2 regions of the Terrabacter lapilli genome follow, and region 1 is predicted to be linked to the other one. Evidence: predicted binding sites of a transcription regulator. Region 1 holds the regulator's gene; the other holds the start of a gene.
The links. The regulator Rex, encoded in region 1, represses fermentation and respiration genes when NADH is low (regulators of the CRP and FNR family bind a similar motif). The targets are predictions, from matches to a motif close to CTTGTGAANNNNTTCACAAG.

Region 1 (6,883 bases):
GGTCGAGCCGGTCCATCTCCGTCGCGACCAGGGCAGCAGCCCGGGCCCGCAGGGCGGCGACAGTGGGCGCGACGGACTTCTCCATGCGCCGGGTGAGGTAGTCGGCCACCTCGCCGGTGACCAGCTCGCGGACGCGGACGACCTCGGTGGTGTCGGCACGCCCCTCGAGGAGCAGTCCGAGAGCCTGCAGGTCCACGAGCGTGACGCCCGGGATCTCGCGCTGCCACGAGTCGACCGGCTCGACGTCGCGAGGCAGTGCCAGGTCGACGACGACCTGCGGGCGGCCGCCACGGCGGGCAGAGCTCGCGGCGAGCAGGTCGGCCGTGATGACGTGCCCCACCGCGCCCGTGCACGAGATGACGAGGTCGCTCTCGGCGATGACGTCGGCCAGGTCGGCCCACGGGCGGGCGACGCCGGACGTCGCGGCGGCGAGGCGCTCGGCCCGGTCGGGGGTGCGGTTGACGATCGTCAGGGACCCGAGCCCCTGCCGACGGGTGGTGGCGGCCGCCAGGCCGCTCATGCCACCCGCGCCCACGACGACGGCCGCAGCCCCGTCGAGGGGCCCGAGGACGGCCGCGGCCTCCTCGAGGCCGATCTGCACGAGCGAGACGCTGTGCTGGTCGATGTCGGTCTCGGCGTGGGCCCGCTTGCCGACCCGCAAGGCGCCCTGGAAGAGGGAGTTGAGCGACTCGCCCACCTGCCCGCGGCTCTGGGCGCCGGAGAGCGCGTCGCGCATCTGGCCCAGGATCTGCGCCTCGCCCACGGCCATCGAGTCGAGCCCGCAGGCGACCGTGAAGGCGTGGGCGACCGCGGCGTCGTCGTAGCGGACGTAGAGGTGGTCCGCGAGCGCCTCGGCGCGCACCGCCAGCGCGGCGGTGGGGTCGCCCGGGGGCAGGTCGGCCACCGGGCGTACGCCGTCGGGTGTCTCGAGCCCCGCAGCCAGGGCGAGCGCCTCGCCGATGGCGGCGACGGCCGGGTGGAAGGCCGGCACGGAGGCGTAGACCTCCAGACGGTTGCAGGTGGAGAGCACGACGGTCTCGGTGGCCGTGGCCGACCCGAGCACGGACGAGGCGATGGCCTCGGCGCGGTCAGGGCGCTCCGAGAGCGCCTCGAGCACCGAGAGCGGCGCCGTGTGGTGGGACAGTCCGATGACGAGCAGGCTCACGGTGCGGCCACCGCACTGAGGTCGCCGGCGGCGAGGGACTTGCGCTGGGCGTGGAAGGCGAGGATCTGCAGCTCCGTGGAAAGGTCGACGCGGCGTACGTCCACGCCGTGGGGCACCGTCAGGACGGCCGGTGCGAAGTTGAGGATCGAGCTGATGCCGGCCCCGACGAGCGCGTCGCAGACGGCCTGCGCGGCGGGGGCAGGCGTCGCGATGACCCCGATGGCGATGGGGTCGACGGCGTGGTCGGCGTCGAGCTCGGCCAGTGGCCGGATGGGCACGCCGACGATGCGCTCGCCGGTGAGGGCCGGGTCGTCGTCGTAGAGGCCGACGATGCGGAAGCCCTTGGTGACGAAGCCGGAGTAGGAGGCGAGCGCGTGCCCGAGGTTGCCCATCCCGACGATGGCGACCGGCCAGTCCTGGGTCAGGCCCAGGGCGCGCGAGATCTCGAGGGCGAGGGTCTCGACGTCGTAGCCGACGCCGCGGACGCCGTAGGAGCCGAGGTGGCTGAGGTCCTTGCGCAGCTGGGCCGATCGCACTCCGACCTCGGCCGCGAGCTCCTCGGAGGAGACCGACAGGACGCCGTCCTCAGCGAGACGGGAGAGCGTTCGGAGGTACTCGGGAAGCCGCGCGACGGTTGCGTCGGGGATCTCTCGACGCAGTGCAGGGTCGGCGGACACTCTTGCTCACCGGCTCCTCTCGAAGAGGCGTTCTGCCGAACGCGGAGCACGTGGGGACCCGTTCAGGCTAGACGTTTGTGAAGCCATGCACAAAGTTGACTTCGGCCGCCTACCACGGCATAGCGGACGGTGGTCAGGCAGGTCACCGTAGGGCCGCCCGCAGGCGCCCCTCGTCGACCCGCCAGAAGTCGTGCCGGCGCCCGTCGACGAAGGTGACGGGGATCTGCTCGGCGTAGCGCCGCAGCAGCTCCGGGTCGTCGTCGACGGACCGCTCCTCCCAGGCCACCCCCAGCTCGGCGGTGACCCGTTCGACGACGGTCCGCGCCTCCTCGCAGAGGTGGCAGCCGGGCCTGCCGAGCAGCACGACGCGTGGGGCTGGGGCCTGCGAGGGGTGCTCACTCGTCATACCGACCACTGTAGGCACGCCTCCGTCACGCCGCAGGCCCGATCTCGACGGGGAGTGGGCGGGAGTCGACTCCGCCACATAACCTTCTGGGGGTCCCATCGGGGGCGCCCTTCAGTCACACTGTCCACAATGCGCGCGAACAGGACGTCGGCACCACTGCCTCGACCGGTTCCCGCCCCGGGAAGGGCCCCGGCGCGGGGGCTGCTGACGCGCACCCGCCTCAGCCTCCCCGCTCTCGTCCTCGCGCACGCGGGCGGACCGGCGGTCGCGGGAGCCGGCGTGCCGGCATACGACCCCGTCCTGCCCGGCCTGCCGACCTGGCGCTCGGCACTCGACGCGCTGTGGGCCTCCCTCGCCGACGAGGGCGTCGACCTCGCCCGCACCGGACCCGGCGGGCCGGGACCGCGCCGCCTCGAGCGCGACTCGGACGAGCAGCTCCGCATCGCGGCGCTCGTGCAGCTGGCGCAGGACGGTGACAAGGAGGCCTTCGCACAGCTCTACGACGTCTACGTCGACACGGTGTTCCGCTACGTGCTCGTCCGCGTCGCCAACCGGGCCCTGGCCGAGGACCTGACGTCCGAGACGTTCGTGCGCGCGATGCGGCGCATCGACTCCTTCACCTGGCAGGGCAAGGACATCGCGGCGTGGTTCGTCACCATCGCGCGCAACCTCATCGCCGACCACGTGAAGTCGGCGCGCTTCCGCTTCGAGGTGGCGACGGCCGACATGCGCGACGCCGACGAGCGCGTCGACGCCCCCGACACCGAGGTGCTGACCCGGCTGCGCGACGAGCGGCTGGTCTCGGCGATCAAGGAGCTCGGGCCCGACCAGGCGGAATGCATCACGCTGCGCTTCCTCCAGGGCCTCAGCCTCGCCGACACCGCGCGGGTCCTCGGCAAGTCCGAGGGGGCCGTCAAGCAGCTGCAGCTGCGCGCCACCCGGGCGCTGCGCAAGGCGCTCGAAGGAGTCGAGCTGTGATCCCCGTAACCCTTCGGGCTCCCGCGTCGTTCTCACGGCGTAGGACCGACGCCCTCGGGCGCGGGTCCGCCCGCGACGCGCCGACCAGCGTGGCCGTGGAACCCCTCGCCGTATGCCGTGTCGTCCCGGGCGCCGAAAGGCACCCGTGCCGCTCGCGCACCGGGGCACCGATGCCGCGAAGGCGGTGACGGGCACCCGGAGCGCAGCAGCAGCGACCGACACGACATCCTGACGGACCAACCGGACGGACCGACGAGAGGAGGAGGAGAGATGGACCTCGGTGCCGACGCCGACGGCGTGCTGCTGCAGCGCGCCCTCGACGGAGAGCAGGTCAGCGAGCCGGGCATCCTCGAGCTCGTCGCCGTGCTCCACGCCGTCCAGGCGGTCGACCAGGCCGGCCTCGCCCCCCGTCGTGAGTTCGTGTCCGACCTCCGCGCCCGGTTGCTCGCCGACGACCCGGCGGCCGAGATCCCGACTGCCCCCGTCGTGGCCCTCGGCACTGACGGCACTGACGGCCCGGACGGCCCGGCCCGCACGGACGGGCCACGAGGCCCTGTTTCGGTGCTGCACGTCGCAGCGCGGCCGCTCAAGCTGGTCGCCGCGGTGGCCGCCGGCATCATCGTGGTCGCCGGCGCGCTCGGGGCGGCGTCCCGCTCGGCGGTGCCGGGCGACGTCCTCTACGGCGTCAAGCAGCTCCTCGACCGGGCTGCCGTGCAGCTCGCCGGCTCGCGCTACGACGAGGGCCTGACCTACCTGGCACAGGCACAGGAGCACATCGGCGACGCCCGCGACCTGCTCGACCAGGGCAAGCCGGCGACCCACGACCTCGACACGGCCTACGACTCCGCCACCGACGCTGTCCGGCGAGCCCAGACGATCCTCGTCGAGGTCTACCGCACCGAGGGGCGCACCGAGGCGCTCACCGAGCTGGCCGACTTCTACGCTCGCGCGATCCCGCAGGTCGACGCGATGCGGACGCGCGTTCCGACCGGGTCGCTGCCGGCCTGGCAGCGCCTGCGCGACGCCCTCGGCTCCGGCGACATCGCGACCCTGCGCGAGCTGGCCACGTGCGGCGCCTGCGGCGACCGTGCCGCCCGGGCCCGCGTGGCCCTCGCCGCCCTGCCGGCCGGCGCCACCGGGGTCGGTGGCAGCCGCGTGAACGCCACGGCGGCTCCCGGCCCCACGGCCGGCACGAGCGCTCCCGGAGGCGTCGGCAGCTCCGCTCGCCCACCCGGGTCGACGGCGACCCTGCCGGGTGGACTCCCCCTCCCAGGGGGCTCGGTCACGAACGCGGCGCCCCTGCCGGGGAGCACCGTCAACCTCCCGACCGTCGGCGTCAACACCTCCTCGGTGGGCGTCGGCGGTGGCGGCGTGACGCTGCCCGGGGCCACCGTGAACCTTCCCGGAGCCGGCGTGACCTCCTCGACCGTGGCGGTCGGCGGGGGTGGCGTGACCCTGCCGGGCGCCACGATCACGGTGCCGTCGGTGACCCTGGGCGTCCCGACGGTGACCCTGCCGACTGGGCTGGCGCCCACACGGCTGCTGCCCTGAGTGCAGGCCGCCCTGACGGCGGCGCCGCGCCCCACGGGGAAGCGGTGGTCAGAGGAAGACGGACTTGCGCTGCATCAGCAGGCTGTAGAGCGTCTGCTGGATGGTCTCGCGCACCTGGTCGGTGAGGTCGAAGACGAGCATGGGGTCGTCCGCGGCCTCGGGCCCGAAGCTCGACGTGTCGATGGGCGGCCCGAACTCGATGAGCCACTTGCTCGGCAGCGGCACCAGGCCGAGCGGTCCGAGGAGCGGGAAGGTCGGCGTGATGGGTGCGTAGGGCATGCCGAACAGGCGGGCGACCGCTGGCATGTTGCCGAGGATGGGGTAGATCTCCTCGGCCCCGACGATCGACACGGGGACGATCGGGACGCCCGCGCGCAGCGCCGCCGAGACGAAGCCGCCGCGGCCGAAGCGCTGGAGCTTGTAGCGCTCGCTGAAGGGCTTGCCCACGCCCTTGAAGCCCTCGGGCCAGACGCCGACGAGCGCCCCGCTGCCGAGCAGCCGTTCGGCGTCGGTGTTGGCCGCCAGGGTGGTGCCCGACCGGCGCGCCATGGTCCCGATGAAGGGCAGCTGGAAGACGAGGTCCGCGCCGAGCATCCGCAAGTGCCGGTGCCGGGGGTGCTCGTCGTAGACGGCGACCTGCGTCATGAGCGAGTCGAGCGCGATCGTGCCCGAGTGGTTGCCCACGACGAGCGCGCCGCCCTCGTCGGGGATGTTCTCGATGCCGCGCACCTCGACGCGGAACCAGCTCTTGTAGAGCGGCCGCAGCAGCGGGAGGTGGACGTTGACGGTGTAGTCCTCGTCGAAGCCGAACTCGTCGACGACGTAGTCACCGCTGAGCCGGCGCCGCAGGTAGGCGAGGGTCTCGGCGACCTGGCGCTCGACCTCCTCGGCGGGCACCCCCGCCGAGGTCGCGGCCGCGCGGAGCACGTTGACGGCGAGCTCCACGAGCTCGGCCGGGCCCGGGCGGGCCTCGGACGTGAGCTCGGCGCCCTCGAGCACGGCACCGACGAGCTTCTCGGCGCGGGACTGCACCGCGGTCAGCGCCTGCTCCCAGCCGCCACCGGCGCCTGCTTGCGTATGCCGTGTGGCCGCCTCCCGCGCCGCAGCCGCGCCGGCGGGCGCGTCCGGCACCGGCGGCACGGCCCGGAGCCTGGTGGGGCCACTGGTCGCCGCGCGCCGAGGCGAGCGCACGGAGGCGCGGCTCGGCCGGCTCTTGGGCGGAGTGGGCTCGGCCGGCAGGTCCTCGACGAGCTCGGTGGACGCCTCCGTGGCCGGCCCGACCGGTGGCTCGACCGGCGGCTCGACCGGCGGCTCGGTCGGCGGCACCGTGGGCACGACCGACTCCGGTTCGGTGGGACCCTCGGTCACCGCGGCCTCGATGACCTCGTCCAGCGTCCTGTCGGACGTCGAGCCGCTCGCATCACGACGGGCCGCGCTGACCTCGACCGGCGCCGTCGGCATCAGCGGTGTGCCACTTCGCCGGCGACGCTCGCCGGACGCACGGGCAGCCCCGGCGGCGAAGGCACCGCGGGTGGGGCGGGAGGATGCCTCGGTCCTGGACGCCGGCTGCTCCCCCGTCCTGCGCTCGTCCGCCGCTGCGACCGTGGGCTTTCCCACCGACTTCTCGGCCGGCGACTTCTCGGCCGGCGACTTCTCGGCCGCCGACTTCTTCGCGGTCGACTTCTTCGCGGTCGACCTCTTGGCCGTCGACCTCTTCTCCATGGACTTCTCGGCCGTCGTCTTCGCGGCCGCCGTCGTCTTCTCGGCCGCCTTCTTCGCAGCCGGCTTCTCGGCCTTCGGCTTCCTGGCTCCCGCCTTCTTCGCGGCAGGCTCGTCAGGCGTCGACGTCGTGGCGGCGGCTCCCTTGGCCGGCGGCCTGGTGGCGCCGGCCTTCTTCGCCGTCGCCCCCTTCACCGGGGCCGGCGTGCCCTCCTGGCTCACGGACGAGCTGTCGCCGTCGGTCCGGGCTGTCGCGTTCACGGCGGCGTCATGGGTTTCGGCGGTCACGGCTGGATCCTGTCGAAGACGCGGGAAAGGGCGGTGGCAGTGCCGCCGGCAGCCTCCGTGACCGCGGCGCCGACACCGTCGACGCCCGGCACGGACGGG
Region 2 (6,883 bases), on a different contig from region 1:
GCCACCTCGGACTCGGGGTCCGACCCGGCGACGATGCCGCACCCGGCATACAGCGTGATCTGCGAGGAGTCGTGGGGGTCGAGCGCCCCGCTGCGCAGGGCGATGCCCCACGCGCCGTCGCCATGAGCGTCCATCCAGCCGACCGGGCCGGCATAGCGCCCACGGTCCATGTGCTCGAGCTCGCCGATGAGCTCGACGGCCCGCGCGGTCGGTGTCCCGCCCACCGCGGCCGAGGGGTGCAGCGCCGCTGCCAGCGTGAGCGACGAGGCGTCGTCGACGCTCACGGCCGCGACGTCGGTGGCGAGGTGCATGACGTTGGGCAGGTGCAGCACGAACGGCGCCTCGGGCACGTTCATCGAGGAGGAGTGGGGGGCCAGGGCCTCCGCGACCGAGCGGACGGCGTACTCGTGCTCCTCGAGGTCCTTCGACGAACGCGCGAGCGAGGCGGCCAGGGTGAGGTCCTTGGCGTCGTCTCCGGTGCGGCGGATCGTGCCGGCGAGCACCCGCGAGGTGATCAGGCCCTTGTCGCGGCGCACGAGCAGCTCCGGCGTGGCGCCGACGAGGCCGGCCACGGAGAAGACCCAGGTGTTCTCGTAGCGCTCGGCGAGGCGTCGCAGCAGCCAGCGGGGGTCGATCGGTGCTGACGACGTCGCCACGAGGTCACGGGCGAGGACGACCTTGTCGACCTCGCCGGCGGCGATGCGCTGCACGGCCTCGGCGACCGCGTGGGCGTAGTCGGCGGGGGAGACAGCGCCGTCGGCGAAGGCGACATCCAGAGGAGGCTCGGGATCCGTTGCGACAGAGGGCGCCTCGAGCAGCGACAGCTGCGGCTCCAGCGACACGGTGGTCAGCCACGTCTGCCCGTCGCGACGCCCCACGATCGTCGACGGCACGACGAGGCGGGCCTGCTCGGCCGAGTCGGAGGCGAAGGGGAACGAACCGAAGCAGACGAGGCCGCTGCCCGCGAGCCGCACGTCGTCGCGCACGACCGCACGGCTGCACAGCTCGCGCCACCAGCGCTCCGCCTCGCGGAACCGGTCCTCGCCGGCCGCCTCGAACGTCAGCGCCGCTCCCCAGCCGACGAGTCCCTCGCCGCGGCGAACCCACGAGAGCAGCTCGTCGTGCGGCAGCCCCGACGGCAGGTAGGTCAGCAGGGGCGCGTCGGCCGGGATCGGCACCGTGCGGACGACGACCGATGGGGCCGCTGCGGGCGAGGCCGCGTCGGGGGCTGGGAGCGTGGACATCGACTGCAACTCTACGGCGGAGCCCCGCCCGCCCCGGCCGTGGTCGCGCGTGGTGCGAGGATGAGCGCATGAGCCGTGCGCAGCTGGACAAGAAGCCGGTCGACGTCGCGTCGATGTTCGACACCGTCGCCGAGAAGTACGACGTGACCAACGACGTGCTCTCGCTCGGCCAGGACCGCCTGTGGCGCCGGGCCGTCGTCAAGGCCGTCGACGCCAAGCCGGGGGAGCGCATCCTCGACATCGCCGCGGGCACCGGAACCTCCAGCGAGCCGTGGGCCGACCAGGAGATCGAGGTCGTGCCGGCCGACTTCTCGCTCGGCATGCTCCGGGTCGGTCGCCGTCGCCGTCCCGACATGGCGTTCACCGCCGCGGACGCGATGAGCCTGCCCTTCGCCGACGAGAGCTTCGACGTCGTGACCATGAGCTTCGGCCTGCGCAACGTCGCCGATCCCGCCACGGCGCTGCGCGAGTTCCTCCGCGTCACCAAGCCGGGCGGCCGCCTGCTGGTCTGCGAGTTCAGCCAGCCGGTCAACAAGGTGTTCCGCACCGTCTACACGAACTACCTCATGCGCGCGCTGCCGCCCGTGGCGCGCCGCACGTCGAGCAACCCCGAGTCCTACGTCTACCTCGCCGAGTCGATCCGGGCGTGGCCCCCGCAGGGCGAGCTCGCCGGCATCATCGAGGCGGCCGGCTGGCAGCAGGTCGGCTGGACCAACCTCACCGGCGGGATCGTCGCGCTGCACCACGGCACGAAGCGCTGACCCCTCCCGGAGCGTCGGGGCGTATGCCGTCCGCTGCGGGAGGCGCGTCAGAAGTGGCCTCTCGACGGGGCGGGGGCGGCAAGTCGTGGCCTCTCGACGTGGCGGGGGCGGCAAGACGTGGCCTCTCGACGGGGCAGGGGCGGCAAGACGTGGCCTCTCGACGGGGCGGCTGTGCAGGGTTAGGTATGCCTTATCTGACATGGGCAGATCGCGGGAATACACTTCCCGGAGAGTTCGTGAAGATCTTCACAAGCGGTTCGGAAGCGTGCAGGGAGACATGTCCAGTTCGAGCGTCGCGCCCAGCCCCTCACGGGGTGGCGATGCACCCGTCGAGCGGGCCGACGTCATCGTCGTCGGTGCCGGTCCCGGTGGCAGCGCGACAGCCGCGTACCTCGCCGACCACGGTCTCGACGTCGTGCTCCTGGAGAAGTCGGCCTTTCCCCGCGACAAGATCTGCGGCGACGGCCTGACCCCGCGCGCCACCAAGGAGCTCATCTCCCTCGGCATCGACACGAGCGGCTGGCAGCGCACCAAGGGCCTGCGCATCAAGGGCGGCGGCCACACCCTGCAGCTCGACTGGCCCGAGTCCGACGCGTTCCCCGGCTACGGCATGGTGCGCACCCGCGCGCAGCTCGACGAGGCGCTCGCCCGGCACGCCGAGCGCAAGGGCGCGCTGCTCCAGGAGCGCACCAGCGTCACCGCGCCCGTCCGTGACTCCTCCGGCCGGGTCGCCGGCGTCACGGCCAAGCGCCTCGACGAGGCGGGCCGTGCCACGGGTGAGACCGTCACCTACCGCGCCCCCGTCGTCGTCGCGAGCGACGGCGTCTCGAGCCGCCTCGCGACCGCCGTGGGCCGCCCCAAGCGCGAGGACCGCGTCATGGGCGTGGCCGTCCGCGCGTACTACACGACGCCCAAACGCGACGACTACCTCGAAAGCCACCTCGAGCTGTGGACCCGCGACGACGCCGGCAACCGCATCCTCATGCCCGGCTATGGCTGGCTCTTCCCGCTCGAGGACGGCCGCACCAACGTCGGCCTCGGCACCCTCGACACCACCTCGGCCTTCCAGAAGACCGACTACAAGGACGTCATGCGCCGGTGGGTCGAGGACATCAACCCCGAGTGGCAGCTCGACCACGACGAGTCCGCCGGCCCCATCCGCGGCGCCGCCCTGCCGATGGGCTTCAACCGCACCCCGCTGTATGCCGACGGCCTCCTCCTCGTCGGCGACTCCGGCGGCATGGTCAACCCGTTCAACGGCGAGGGCATCGACTACGCCCTCGAGGCCGCCCGCGTCGGTGCCGAGCTCGTCGCGCAGGCGATGGCCCGCCCGAGCGACGCCGAGCGCGAGAGGGTGCTCGCGGCATACCCGAAGGTCATGAAGGACGAGCTCGGCGGCTACTTCACGCTGGGCCGCTGGTTCGCCCACGCCATCGGCAACCCCGAGGTCATGCGCCTGGCCACGAAGTACGGCCTGCCCCGGACCCGGCTCATGCCGGTCCTGCTCAAGATCATGGCCAATCTCGCCGATCCGACGAGCAGGAACGCGACGGACCGGCTCATCACGACCCTCTCCCGGCTGGCGCCGAGCGCATGACGACCCCGCCTGCCGACCGGCTTGTGACGCCGAGCACAATCGTCCCCGGCGCCCCTAGGATGGGTGCGCTGCGCACCTGCGCCCCTGCTTCGCACGTCAAGCACGACCGAAAGGCACGCGACCTCGGATGAACTCCTACGTCCCGATCCTGTTCATGCTGGGGCTCGGCTTCGCGTTCGCCGCGCTGTCGGTCTTCACCTCGCTCGTCGTCGGCCCGAAGCGCTACAACCGCGCCAAGCTCGAGGCCTACGAGTGCGGCATCCAGCCGACGCCCCAGGCGGCCGGCGGAGGGCGCGTGCCGATCAAGTACTACCTGACGGCGATGCTCTTCATCATCTTCGACATCGAGTCGGTCTTCCTCTATCCGTTCGCAGTGGCCTTCAACAAGCTCGGCCTCTTCGCGCTGGTCGAGATGGTCCTGTTCATCCTCACGGTCTTCGTCGCGTACGCCTACGTCTGGCGCCGCGGCGGCCTGGAGTGGGACTGATCCCGCAGGCCGCGCCGCGTGAAGCGGTACGCGTCCACCGGGTCCGTCAGGAAAGTTAAGGAGTAAGCAATGGGTCTCGAAGAGAAGCTCCCGTCCGGGTTCCTGCTCTCGACCGTCGAGGGCCTGGCCGGCTACATGCGCAAGGCCTCGATCTGGCCCGCGACCTTCGGCCTGGCCTGCTGCGCCATCGAGATGATGGCCGTGGGCACCCCCGACTACGACATCGCCCGCTTCGGCATGGAGCGCTTCTCGGCGACGCCGCGCCAGGCCGACCTGATGATCGTGGCCGGCCGCGTCAGCCAGAAGATGGCCCCGGTCGTGCGCCAGGTCTACGACCAGATGCCCAACCCCAAGTGGGTCATCGCGATGGGCGTCTGCGCGAGCTCGGGCGGCATGTTCAACAACTACGCGATCGTGCAGGGCGTCGACCACATCGTCCCGGTCGACATCTACCTGCCCGGCTGCCCGCCGCGCCCGCAGATGCTGCTCAACGCGATCATCGAGCTGCACCACCAGATCGAGACCTCGCCGCTCGGCGTCAACCGGGTCGAGGCCGCCAAGGCCGCCGAGGTGGCCGCGCTCTCCGCGACGCCGACGCACCAGATGAAGGGCCTGCTGGCATGAGCGACGCCGACAAGAAGGACGGCGCGCCCGCGGTGAACGCCGACACCACCAAGACCCAGAGCTCGGGCCTGACGCCGCACGAGGTGCAGATCCGCCAGGACGCCGCCGCCGGCTCGGAGCCCGAGGTCGTCGGTGTCCGCCGCGGCATGTTCGGCGTCACGCAGGGCGGCGACACCTCCGGCTACTCGCGCCTGCAGCGCCCGATCCTCATCGCCGGAGCGGCCTCACGCCCCTACGGCGGCTACTTCGACGAGATCGCCGACAACCTCGAGCGGGGCCTCGTCGGCGGCACCGCCTCCTACGCCGAGGCCGTCGAGCGTGTCGTCGTCGACCGTGGCGAGATGACGATCCGCGTCCGCCGCCAGCACCTGCCGGCCGTGGCCCGGGTGCTGCGCGACGACCCGTCGCTGCGCTTCGAGATCTGCACGGGCGTCTCCGGGGTGCACTACCCCGACCGCACCGGCGAGGAGCTGCACGCGGTCTACCACCTCCTGTCGATCACCCACGGCGGCAGGCGCGTCCGCCTCGAGGTCACGTGCCCCGACGACGACCGCCACATCCCGTCGATCGTCTCGATCTACCCGGCCAACGACTGGCACGAGCGCGAGACGTGGGACATGTTCGGCATCGAGTTCGACGGCCACCCGGCCCTGACCCGAATCCTCATGCCCGACGACTGGCCGGGCCACCCGCAGCGGAAGGACTACCCCCTCGGCGGCATCCCCGTCGAGTACAAGGGGGCCACGGTCCCGCCGCCGGACCAGCGGAGGTCGTACAACTGATGAGCACCCACACCGACCCGACCCACACCGAGCCGATCCACACCGAGTTCACGCAGACTGAGGTGCCCGAGCGCGGCGCCAACGACATCTACGCGACGTCGACCGCCGACGAGCAGGCAAGCGAGGGCGCCCACGTCTTCAACGCCTCCGGCGGCGACTGGAACGACCTCGTCGACGAGGCGACCTCGCTCGGCGAGGAGCGCATCGTCGTCAACATGGGTCCCCAGCACCCGTCGACGCACGGCGTGCTGCGCCTCATCCTCGAGATCGACGGCGAGACGGTCACCGAGGCCCGCGCGGGCATCGGCTACCTCCACACCGGCATCGAGAAGAACATGGAGTACCGCAGCTGGGTGCAGGGCGTCACGTTCTGCACGCGCATGGACTACCTCACCCCGATGTTCCAGGAGGCTGCCTACTGCCTCGCCATCGAGAAGCTGCTCGGCATCACGGACCAGATCCCCGAGCGCGCGAGCGTCATCCGCGTGCTCATGATGGAGATGACCCGCATCAGCAGCCACATGGTCTGCCTCGGCACCGGTGGCATGGAGATGGGCGCCACGACCGTGATGACGGTCGCGTTCCGTGAGCGTGAGCGCCTGCTCCGCGTGATCGAGATGATCACCGGGCTGCGCATGAACAACGCCTACATCCGCCCCGGCGGCGTCGCCCAGGACCTCCCGCCCGGCTCCATCGACGCGCTGCGCGAGATGGTCCCCGAGATCCGCCGCGGCCTCGGCGAGCTCGAGGCGCTGCTCAACGAGAACCCCGTCCTCAAGGGCCGCACCGTCGACGTGGGCGTGCTCGACCTCGCCGGCTGCATGGCCCTGGGCATCACCGGCCCGGTCCTGCGCTCGACCGGCCTGCCGCACGACCTGCGCAAGCTCGACCCGTACTGCGGCTACGAGACGTACGACTTCGACGTCATCACCCGCACGAGCCAGGACGCCTACGGCCGGCTGCGCATCCGCATCGACGAGATGTACGAGTCGCTGAAGATCATCGAGCAGGCCACCGACCGCCTCCAGGCGAGCGAGGGCGAGCACGCCAGCGTCATGGTCCAGGACAAGAAGATCGCGTGGCCGGCGCAGCTCGCGCTGGGCAGCGACGGCCTCGGCAACAGCCTCGACCACATCCGCGAGATCATGGGCAGCTCGATGGAGTCGCTCATCCACCACTTCAAGCTCGTCACCGAGGGCTTCCGGGTCCCGCCGGGCCAGGTGTACCAGGCGGTCGAGTCCGCCAAGGGCGAGCTCGGCTGCCACCTCGTGTCCGACGGCGGCACGCGCCCCTACCGCGCGCACTTCCGCGACCCGAGCTTCAACAACCTGCAGGCCGTGGCCGCCATGTGCGAAGGCAGCCAGATCGCCGACGTCATCGTCGCCGTG

Region 2: a site for Rex is predicted at 2,239-2,258, ahead of ABD241_RS20525 (geranylgeranyl reductase family protein). Genes of this name have one in related genera too.

What each region holds. Positions count from the first base shown of each region.
Region 1 covers NZ_BAAAPU010000011.1:459,406-466,288, reverse strand. Annotated here, with positions in the region: gene hemA (glutamyl-tRNA reductase) at 1-1,165, opposite strand, end outside; gene ABD241_RS19715 (redox-sensing transcriptional repressor Rex) at 1,162-1,842, opposite strand; gene ABD241_RS19710 (glutaredoxin family protein) at 1,985-2,248, opposite strand; gene ABD241_RS19705 (RNA polymerase sigma factor) at 2,378-3,226, shown strand; gene ABD241_RS19700 (DUF5667 domain-containing protein) at 3,497-4,777, shown strand; gene ABD241_RS19695 (lysophospholipid acyltransferase family protein) at 4,826-6,238, opposite strand; gene ABD241_RS19690 (hypothetical protein) at 6,309-6,845, shown strand; gene ABD241_RS19685 (NAD-dependent epimerase/dehydratase family protein) at 6,781-6,883, opposite strand, start outside.
Region 2 covers NZ_BAAAPU010000012.1:131,258-138,140, reverse strand. Annotated here, with positions in the region: gene ABD241_RS20535 (isochorismate synthase) at 1-1,244, opposite strand, end outside; gene ABD241_RS20530 (demethylmenaquinone methyltransferase) at 1,313-2,005, shown strand; gene ABD241_RS20525 (geranylgeranyl reductase family protein) at 2,283-3,602, shown strand; gene ABD241_RS20520 (NADH-quinone oxidoreductase subunit A) at 3,730-4,089, shown strand; gene ABD241_RS20515 (NuoB/complex I 20 kDa subunit family protein) at 4,159-4,713, shown strand; gene ABD241_RS20510 (NADH-quinone oxidoreductase subunit C) at 4,710-5,495, shown strand; gene ABD241_RS20505 (NADH-quinone oxidoreductase subunit D) at 5,495-6,883, shown strand, end outside.